2 regions of the Streptomyces sp. SCPE 10 genome follow, and region 2 is predicted to be linked to the other one. Evidence: riboswitches for the same ligand, from Rfam matches in the RefSeq annotation. Region 2 holds a riboswitch; the other holds the start of a gene.

Region 1 (4,398 bases), 2.7 Mb from region 2:
GACGGCGCTCTTGACCTTCTTGGCGGTGGTCTTCGGGTCGTCCAGCAGGTTGATGAGGCCCTTCGGCGTGGACGCCGACTTGCTCATCTTGATCGACGGGTCCTGGAGGTCGTAGATCTTCGCCGTCTCCTTGAGGATGTACGGCGACGGGATCGTGAACGTCTGCCCGAAGCGGCCGTTGAACCGCTCGGCCAGGTCCCGGGTCAGCTCGATGTGCTGGCGCTGGTCCTCGCCGACCGGCACCTCGTTGGCCTGGTACAGCAGGATGTCCGCGACCTGGAGGATCGGATAGGTGAACAGGCCCACGGAGGCCCGCTCGGCGCCCTGCTTGGCGGACTTGTCCTTGAACTGGGTCATCCGGCTCGCCTCGCCGAAGCCGGTGAGGCAGTTCATCACCCAGGCCAGCTCGGCGTGCTCCGGGACGTGGCTCTGCACGAACAGGGTGCAGCGGTCCGGGTCCAGGCCGGCGGCGAGCAGCTGGGCGGCGGCCAGGCGGGTGTTGGCCCGCAGTTCCTTCGGGTCCTGCGGGACCGTGATCGCGTGCAGGTCGACGACCATGTAGAAGGCGTCGTGACTCTCCTGGAGCGACACCCACTGGCGGACGGCGCCGAGGTAGTTGCCGAGGTGGAACGAGCCGGCGGTGGGCTGGATACCGGAGAGCACGCGAGGCTTTTCAGCAGAGGCCATGTCCCCCATTGTCTCATCGGCCGAGGGTGGCACCGGCCCCTGAGGTGGGGCGCGGTCTCCCCCGCCCCACCGGCGCGGCTCAGCCCAGGTCGACTTCCGGGTAGAGCGGGAAGCCCGACACCAGGTCCGTCGCCCGCTGGGCGATCTCCTGCGCGACCTTCTCGTCCAGCACGTGGGCGGCCTTGCTCGGGGCGCCCGACTTGGTGGTGCCCGGCTCGGTGGTGGTCAGCACGCGGTCGATCAGGCCCGCCACCTCGTCCATCTCCGCCGTGCCGAGGCCGCGGGTGGTCAGGGCGGGGGTGCCGATGCGGATGCCGGAGGTGTACCAGGCGCCGTTGGGGTCGGCCGGGATGGCGTTGCGGTTGGTGACGATGCCGGAGTCGAGGAGCGCGGCCTCGGCCTGACGGCCGGTGAGGCCGTAGGAGCCGGCGACGTCGATCAGGTTGAGGTGGTTGTCGGTGCCGCCGGTGACGAGGGTGGCGCCCCGCCGCATCAGGCCCTCGGCGAGCGCGCGGGAGTTGTCCACGATCCGCCGGGCGTAGTCCTGGAAGGAGGGCTGCCGGGCCTCGGCCAGGGCGACCGCCTTGGCGGCCATGACGTGCGGCAGCGGGCCGCCGAGGACCATCGGGCAGCCGCGGTCGACCTGGTCCTTGAGGGAGTCGTCGCACAGCACCATGCCGCCGCGCGGGCCGCGCAGCGACTTGTGGGTGGTGGTGGTGACGATCTGGGCGTGCGGGACCGGGTCGAAGTCGCCGGTGAGGACCTTGCCGGCGACGAGGCCGGCGAAGTGGGCCATGTCGACCATGAGGGTCGCGCCGACCTCGTCGGCGATCTCGCGCATGATCCGGAAGTTCACCAGGCGGGGGTAGGCCGAGTAGCCCGCGACGATGATCAGCGGCTTGAACTCGCGGGCCTGGGCGCGCAGGGCCTCGTAGTCGATGAGGCCGGTGGCCGGGTCGGTGCCGTAGGAGCGCTGGTCGAACATCTTGCCGGAGATGTTGGGGCGGAAGCCGTGGGTGAGGTGGCCGCCGGCGTCCAGGGACATGCCGAGCATCCGCTGGTTGCCGAAGGCCTGGCGCAGCTCGGCCCAGTCGGCGTCGGTGAGGTCGTTGACCTGGCGGGCGCCGGCCTTCTCCAGGAAGGGGACCTCGACGCGGTCGGCGAGCACGGCCCAGAAGGCGACGAGGTTGGCGTCGATGCCGGAGTGCGGCTGGACGTAGGCGTGCCGGGCGCCGAAGAGTTCCCGGGCGTGCTCGGCGGCCACGGACTCGACGGTGTCGACGTTGCGGCAGCCGGCGTAGAAGCGGCGGCCGACGGTGCCCTCGGCGTACTTGTCGCTGAACCAGTTGCCCATCGCGAGGAGGGTGGCCGGCGAGGCGTAGTTCTCCGAGGCGATCAGCTTGAGCATCGCGCGCTGGTCGGTGACCTCCTGGCCGATGGCGTCGGCGACCCGCGGCTCCACGGCGCGGACCACGTCGAGGGCGGCGCGGAAGGCGGTGGACTCGGTGGACAGGGGCTCTGGCATGGGGACCTCCGGACGGTGTGCGTTCAGCGTTCACGTTCGGCCCAGGCGCACGGCACTGTTTTCCCGCGAGGCCGCTCCCCGATGGTCCGTCCCATCCCAGCGCGCCAGTCACGGCCCGTGCTCAGCGTACCGGGCGGGCGCGGGGCGCAAGATCCGACGTCCACCATGCGGGCGAGGGCGGCCGGAAAACCGCTTGCCGGTCCGGCGTCCCGCCTCCAAGATCATCCGGTTCGGAAATCAAACTCACTTCTGAAGCTTGGATGAAGATGCGAAGACTCTGTCTGCTGCTCGTGGCGGTCCTGGCCGCGGTCACCGGGGTGGTGGCCCTGCCGGTGTCGTCCGCGTTCGCGGCGTCGGCACCGCCGTCCTCCACCGGCCAGCGCTGGGCCCTCAAGGTGAACGGTCTCTACATCGCCGCCGAGGTGAACGACTCCGGCGACCAGAACGGCAAGCTGCGGGCCCGCTCGACCTCCGTCGGCAGCTGGGAGACCTTCAGCCTGCACACCGACAACATCTCCGGCGTGGGCTACGGCACGACCATCACGCTGCGCAACGAGGAGAACGGCCTCTACGTCACCTCGGAGATCGGCACCACCGGCAGCCAGGCGGGCATGCTGCGCGCCCGGGGCACCAACACCGGCTCCTGGGAGCGCTTCTACGTCGTCCCGCAGAGCGACGGCACGTACGCGCTGAAGTCCGCCGCCAACGGCCTCTACGTCACGGCCGAGTTCAACTACACCGGCGGCGACCAGGGTCTGCTGCGCGCCCGTTCCAGCACGGTCGGCAGCTGGGAGCGGTTCACCTTCGAGAAGGTCGGCGGCACCGGCGACACGACGGCGCCGCCCGCATCGGCCGTGAAGGCCTCGGGACGGCACGACATCGCCTCGTGGAACCTGTGCGCGAACAACAACACGAGCGCGGCGTGCAAGCTCCAGTACGCCGACGCGGACACGGTCGCCTCCGGTGTCGCCGGTGACCTGGCCGGTTCGCTCGGCCACCGGCCGGAGGCGGTCTTCTTCCAGGAGATCTGCGAGAAGGCGGTCAAGCCGCTGGAACTCCAGCTGGAGAGCCGGCTCGGCGGCGGCTGGGACGTGCGGTTCGCGCCCACGTACTACAAGGTCGTCGACGCGGACGGGTCGACCGATCCGACGCTCATGGCCCAGAAGACCTGCATGGACAGCACCAGCGGCACCGACCGCGGCTCCTTCGGCATCGCCCTCGCGGTCAAGGACACCAACACCTGGTACCGCGGGTACACGCTGCCCTCCCCCGCCGGCAAGGAACAGCGGCCCGCGCTGTGCGCCACCGTCCCCGAGGACGGCACGGTCTACTGCGACGCGCACCTCAGCAGCGGCCACTACCTCGACGCCAACGGCAAGGAGGCCGGCGACGACCCCGACGGCAGCAAGCGCAAGGAGCAGGCCGCCGCGCTGCGGTCCATCGTGGACGGCCTGCAGGGCGCCGGGTACACGGCCTTCTACGGCGGCGACCTGAACACGACCACGGCGGACGTGTCCTACCTCGACACCCTGTACTCCGGTCACCAGGAGTGCGGTCAGGCGACCCCGGACGCGGCGCACACCGGTGCGCCCACCGACGGCAACAACAAGATCGACTACATCTTCGGTCCGGTCGGCCCGTCGTACGGCTGCGAGGTCGTGGACCCGGGGCTCTCCGACCACCGAGTGATCCACGCGACCGTCACCTTCTGAGCCGGCTCCGCCCGCCGGCCCCTCCGTCCACCGGAGGGGCCGGTTCCTCAGAGGATCACGTGCGGCAGGAAGCGGGCGTACTCGTCGGTGACGGGACCCGCCGACTCGCGGATGCCGAGGCCCGCCGGTTCGCCGTCGACGACCCAGGCGCCGAGGACGACGTGGTTGCCGTCGAAGACGGGCAGCGGGGCGAGTTGCTGGTAGCAGCAGGCATCGGGGCGCGTCGCGGACGCGCTGCCCGGCGGGTGCAGGGTGATGCCCTCGCCCTCGCGGCCCAGCAGGGGTTTGGCCACGTAGCCGGTGGCGGCGAGGTCGCGCGGGCCGTCGAGGTGGGCGGGGAGCAGGTTGGGGTGGCCGGGGTACAGCTCCCAGAGGACGGCCAGCAGGGCCTTGTTGCTCAGGAGCATTTTCCAGGCCGGCTCGATCCACAGGGTGCTGCCGCTGCCGCCGCCGTTGTCGAGGGTGTCCAGCACA
Region 2 (4,398 bases):
TTCACCTATCGCCGTCGGCGGGATCGTCCGGGACGCCCGTTCGGCGCGCGCGACGGGGCCGGAACTGGTCTGCTGGGGTGGGGGCGGCCGCCGTACCCCGTGCCGCGCCCCGTTCGCCCGTGCCCGTTGCGCGCACCCTTTCTCCGGAGAGACCCATGAGTAGCTATCGAGTCGCCCAAGTGGCCGCACCGAACGGCACCTTCGAGCTGGTCGAGCGCGAGGTGCCGCAGCCGGGGCCCGGCCATGTGCGGATCGCCGTCGAGGCGTGCGGCGTCTGCCACAGCGACGCCCTCTTCGTCGGCGGCGGACTGCCGGGCGTGACGTTCCCCGACGTGCCGGGGCACGAGATCGCCGGGCGGATCGAGGAGCTGGGCGAGGGGGTGCGTGAACGCGGCTGGCAGACCGGCGACCGGGTGGCCGTGGGCTGGTTCGGCGGCAGCTGCGGCCACTGCGGTCCCTGCCGCGAGGGCGACTTCATCGTGTGCGACAACCTGAAGGTGCCGGGCTGGACCTACGACGGCGGTTTCGCCGAGAAGGTGATCGCGCCCGTCGACGCCCTGGCCCGGATCCCCGAGGCGCTGGCCGCGAGCGACGCCGGGCCGCTGGCCTGCGCCGGCGTGACCACGTTCAACGGGCTGCGCCGCAGCCCCGGCCGACCGGGAGACCTGGTCGCGGTGCTCGGCCTCGGCGGCCTCGGACACCTCGGGGTGCAGTACGCGGTCGCGATGGGCTTCGAGACCGTGGCGATCGCCCGGGGGCCGCAGAAGGCCGACTTCGCCCGTCAGCTCGGCGCCCACCACTACGTCGACAGCACCTCCGCCACCCCGGTCGCCGAGGCGCTGCAGGCCCTGGGCGGCGCCAAGGTCGTCCTCGCCACCGCGGGGAACTCGGAGGCCATCTCGGCCACCGTGGACGGCCTCGCCCCCCGCGGGGAGCTGGTCGCCATCGGCGCCGACACCGCGCCCCTGGACATCAGCCCGGCCCAGCTCCTCATGGCCGGCCGGGTCGTCCGCGGCCACCCGTCCGGCACCTCGAAGGACGTGGAGGACACCATGGCCTTCAGCGTGCTGCACGGCATCCGCCCCATGACGGAGAAGACCCCGCTCGGTGACGCCGACGCCGCGTTCCAGAAGATGCTGGCCGGGAGGGCGCGGTTCCGGATGGTGCTCACCATGGAGTGAAGCGGTCGGGGTCTCTTCTCGGGGCGGGGCGGCGGAGACCGGACCGGTCCGGTCCGGGGGCGCCGGGTGCCGCACCCTGCGCCCCGAGCCGTCCGTTCCTCAGGCCGTCGCGAGGCGGGCGGTGGCCGTCTCCGCGGCGGTGACCGTCTGCTCCAGCAGCGTGGCGATGGTCATCGGGCCGACGCCGCCGGGCACCGGGGTGATCAACGAGGCCCGCTCCACGGCCGAGTCGAAGTCGACGTCGCCGACGTTGCCCGGGTTGTAGCCGGCGTCGATCACGACCGCCCCCGGCTTGATGTCCTGGCCCCGGATCAGCCGCGGCCGGCCGACCGCCGCGACGACGATGTCCGCCTCGCGCACCGCCGTCGACAGATCCCGGGTGCGCGAGTGGCAGTACGTCACCGTCGCGTCCCGCGCCAGCAGCAGCATGCCCACCGGCTTGCCGAGGATCGCGCTGCGGCCCACCACCACGGCCCGCTTCCCGGCCGGGTCGACGCCGTACTCGTCGAGCAGCCGCAGGATGCCGCCCGGCATGCAGGACACGAAGCCCGGCAGGCCGAAGCTCATGGTGGCGAAGGAGGCGAAGGTGACGCCGTCGACGTCCTTCTGAGGCGCGATCGCCTCGAACGCGGCCCGCTCGTCGACGTGTTCGCCCACCGGGTGCTGGAGCAGGATGCCGTGCACCTCCGGGTCCTCCGACAACTCCCGCAGCGTGCCCACCAGTTCCCCGGTGGTCGTGGTGGCGGGCAGGGCCACGTGGCGGGAGGCGATGCCGGCCTTGCGGCAGCGGTTCTGCTTCATCCGGACGTAGGTGACGGACGCCGGGTCCTCACCGACCAGCACGGTGGCGAGACAGGGAACGACGCCGGTGCGCGCCGTGAGTTCCGCGGCCCGGCGCGCGGTGTCCTCCACGATGCGACGGGCGAGGGCGGTTCCGTCCATGAGACGGGCCTGGGTCATGCGGCACACTCCTGAGCTGGATCGAGTCTCTCGCCCAGGCGCGCGGCATCCACCACGGGCCGCTCCCCGGTGGTGCTCCACCTCAGCGCCAGTCACGGCCCGCGTACAGACTAACCGAGGCGTTCACGGGCGCTGCCGGCGCCGGGCGCGCGGCAGCGGAGCCCGCGGGCGCAGCGTCCTCAGCGCGGACCGCAGCAGGGCCGCGGACATCGGCAGGCTCGCCGCGAAGACCGGCCCCCGCCGCCGGGGCCGCGCCCGCCCCAGGCCCGCGCGAGCCGAGAACGACCAGGTCAGCCGGGTGCTGACCTGGAACCGCGCAAACCGTCTGCCTACTCGTCCCATGCCTGGATCAGGATCTGCCGGGAGATCTTCCCGTCCCGCAGTGTGATCATGGACTCGGCGAGAACCTTGGTGCCGTCCCCGTACTGGCAGGACTCGGTGAACGCGGCGTGATCGCCCTGGACCACGCACTGGTCCAGCTTGTGCGTCATGTCGCGGCGGTAGATGTCGTCCAGCATCTCGGCGATCTCGCCGCGGCCGTGCAGCACCCGGGGGTGGCTCGGCTGGGCGTTGTGGTCGACGATGCGGACCTCCGCGTCGTCCGCGTACAGGGCCAGCAGGGTGTTCCCGGTGGTTCCCTCGATGCCCCGGCGCAGTGTCTCGGTGTCGAAGGCGGAACCCGTAGCACTGCCCATGGTGACCTCCTCAAGACGCTCACGGCCCGCCGCGCGGCCGGGCCGCAGGGGCCCCGTCTTCGAGACTCCTCCGGCCCGGCGGCCTCGGCAAGCGCACGGGGCCGGCTCCGCCTCACGGGTGAGCGGGGGCCGCCGCCCGTGTCCGGCCGGGGACCGCCGCCGTTGCTGAGGGCATGAAGTCAACACGCCGTATCGTCGCCGCCCTCGGCCTCGCCGCCGGGGTCACCGGCCTGGCCGCCCCCCTCGCCGCGGCCGACGCGAGCGCCGCGCACCCCGGGCGGCTCAACCCCATGACCGTGCTCGACACGGTCACCGCAGGCGACCTGCCCGCGGAGCAGCGGGCGCGGATGCCGAAGGTCTCCGAGCAGCTCAAGTCCCTGAACCAGGTGAGCGAGCTGAACCGCCTCGGCGAGCTGCACCAGATCACCGACCTCGTGGCACCGGTGACGGGCCTGCTGCCGGCCGTACAGGCCTGACCCACCGGCCCGAACCGTCCTCGTCAGGCCCGCCCGCTTCCGAGGCGCGTGTCGCGGTCCGCCGCCAGCACCGCCCAGTCCCGCGCCACGGCACGGGCCGAGCCGGCGGCGGTGCCCGGCGGCAGACAGCCGGGGAGCGCGCGGGTCAGGCCGTCCTCCCGGCCCAGCTCCAGCCAGGTACGCACCCCCTCCCGGTGCAGCAGGGCGGCCGCGTCCGCGAACCGGGACGGCGCCGCGGACAGCCAGAACCCCGGATCGGCGGTCTCGGCGGCCACCGGGCGGGCGGTGACGTCGGAGACCAGGGGCAGCCGCGGCGGGCGGGGATGGAGCGTGGCGAGCGTACGGCCGTACGCGGCCAGCAGCTCGCCCGGCGCTCCGTCGCCGCGCGCGCCGTCCAGCAGCCGGGCCAGCGTGCCGACCGCGTGGCACGCGTCCGGGAGGGAGAAGACCCCGGCGGCGTACGCGGCGGCCATCCGTCCGGCCGCGTGCCCGAACAGCACATCGGGCCGCACACCCCAGCCGCGCAGCAGCCGGTACTGCGCCACCTGGAGCGCGAAGACCGCGGGGCCCGCGAACGGCACCCGGTCCAGCAGCGCCGACGCCCGGGTGCCGGGGGCCGCGAACATCACTGACTTCAGCGGCAGTTGCAGATACGGGTCCAGACGCCCGCACACCTCGTCCAGCGTCTTCGCGAACAGCGGGAACGCCGCCGCCAGTTCACGGCCCGTCCCGGGCAGCGGCGAGTCACCGGCCGAGAACAGGAATGCGGTACGCCCCGTGTGGCCATCAGCGAGCATGCCTCCATTGAGGCACGGCCGGACGGGCGCACACACCAGGCGATTCCCTGCGCCCCGCAAAGAGATTGCCATCACCGTCGGTCCCCGGACGCCGCGGTCGCGGTCAGGCTCCGTCGGCGTGCCCGGCGGCCCACCGGTGGAAAGATCAACGGTCACCGCCGTGGCCCGTCCCGTCCCTGGTCGCACGCGCGTAGGGTCTGCACCGTAAGCAATCGATGGAAGGAACGGACCATGGCGCAGGAAGTACGCGGCGTGATCGCACCGGGCAAGAACGAGCCCGTACGAGTCG

What was found. Region 2 has a riboswitch for ZMP and ZTP ahead of ACSP97_RS33900 (bifunctional 5,10-methylenetetrahydrofolate dehydrogenase/5,10-methenyltetrahydrofolate cyclohydrolase). Riboswitches for the same ligand answer to the same signal wherever they lie in the genome.
Region 1: another riboswitch for ZMP and ZTP. It lies ahead of ACSP97_RS21960 (glycine hydroxymethyltransferase); the one in region 2 lies ahead of ACSP97_RS33900 (bifunctional 5,10-methylenetetrahydrofolate dehydrogenase/5,10-methenyltetrahydrofolate cyclohydrolase).

Annotation. Positions count from the first base shown of each region.
Region 1 is NZ_CP197069.1:4,717,712-4,722,109, reverse strand. Features, by position in the region: gene trpS (tryptophan--tRNA ligase) at 1-696, opposite strand, end outside; gene ACSP97_RS21960 (glycine hydroxymethyltransferase) at 767-2,212, opposite strand; ZMP/ZTP riboswitch at 2,245-2,334, opposite strand; gene ACSP97_RS21955 (fascin domain-containing protein) at 2,473-3,924, shown strand; gene ACSP97_RS21950 (glutathionylspermidine synthase family protein) at 3,972-4,398, opposite strand, start outside.
Region 2 is NZ_CP197069.1:7,462,494-7,466,891, forward strand. Features, by position in the region: gene ACSP97_RS33895 (alcohol dehydrogenase) at 156-1,181, shown strand; gene ACSP97_RS33900 (bifunctional 5,10-methylenetetrahydrofolate dehydrogenase/5,10-methenyltetrahydrofolate cyclohydrolase) at 1,281-2,141, opposite strand; ZMP/ZTP riboswitch at 2,167-2,247, opposite strand; gene ACSP97_RS33905 (hypothetical protein) at 2,265-2,483, opposite strand; gene ACSP97_RS33910 (nuclear transport factor 2 family protein) at 2,471-2,836, opposite strand; gene ACSP97_RS33915 (hypothetical protein) at 3,010-3,312, shown strand; gene ACSP97_RS33920 (acyltransferase domain-containing protein) at 3,336-4,109, opposite strand; gene ACSP97_RS33925 (S-(hydroxymethyl)mycothiol dehydrogenase) at 4,341-4,398, shown strand, end outside.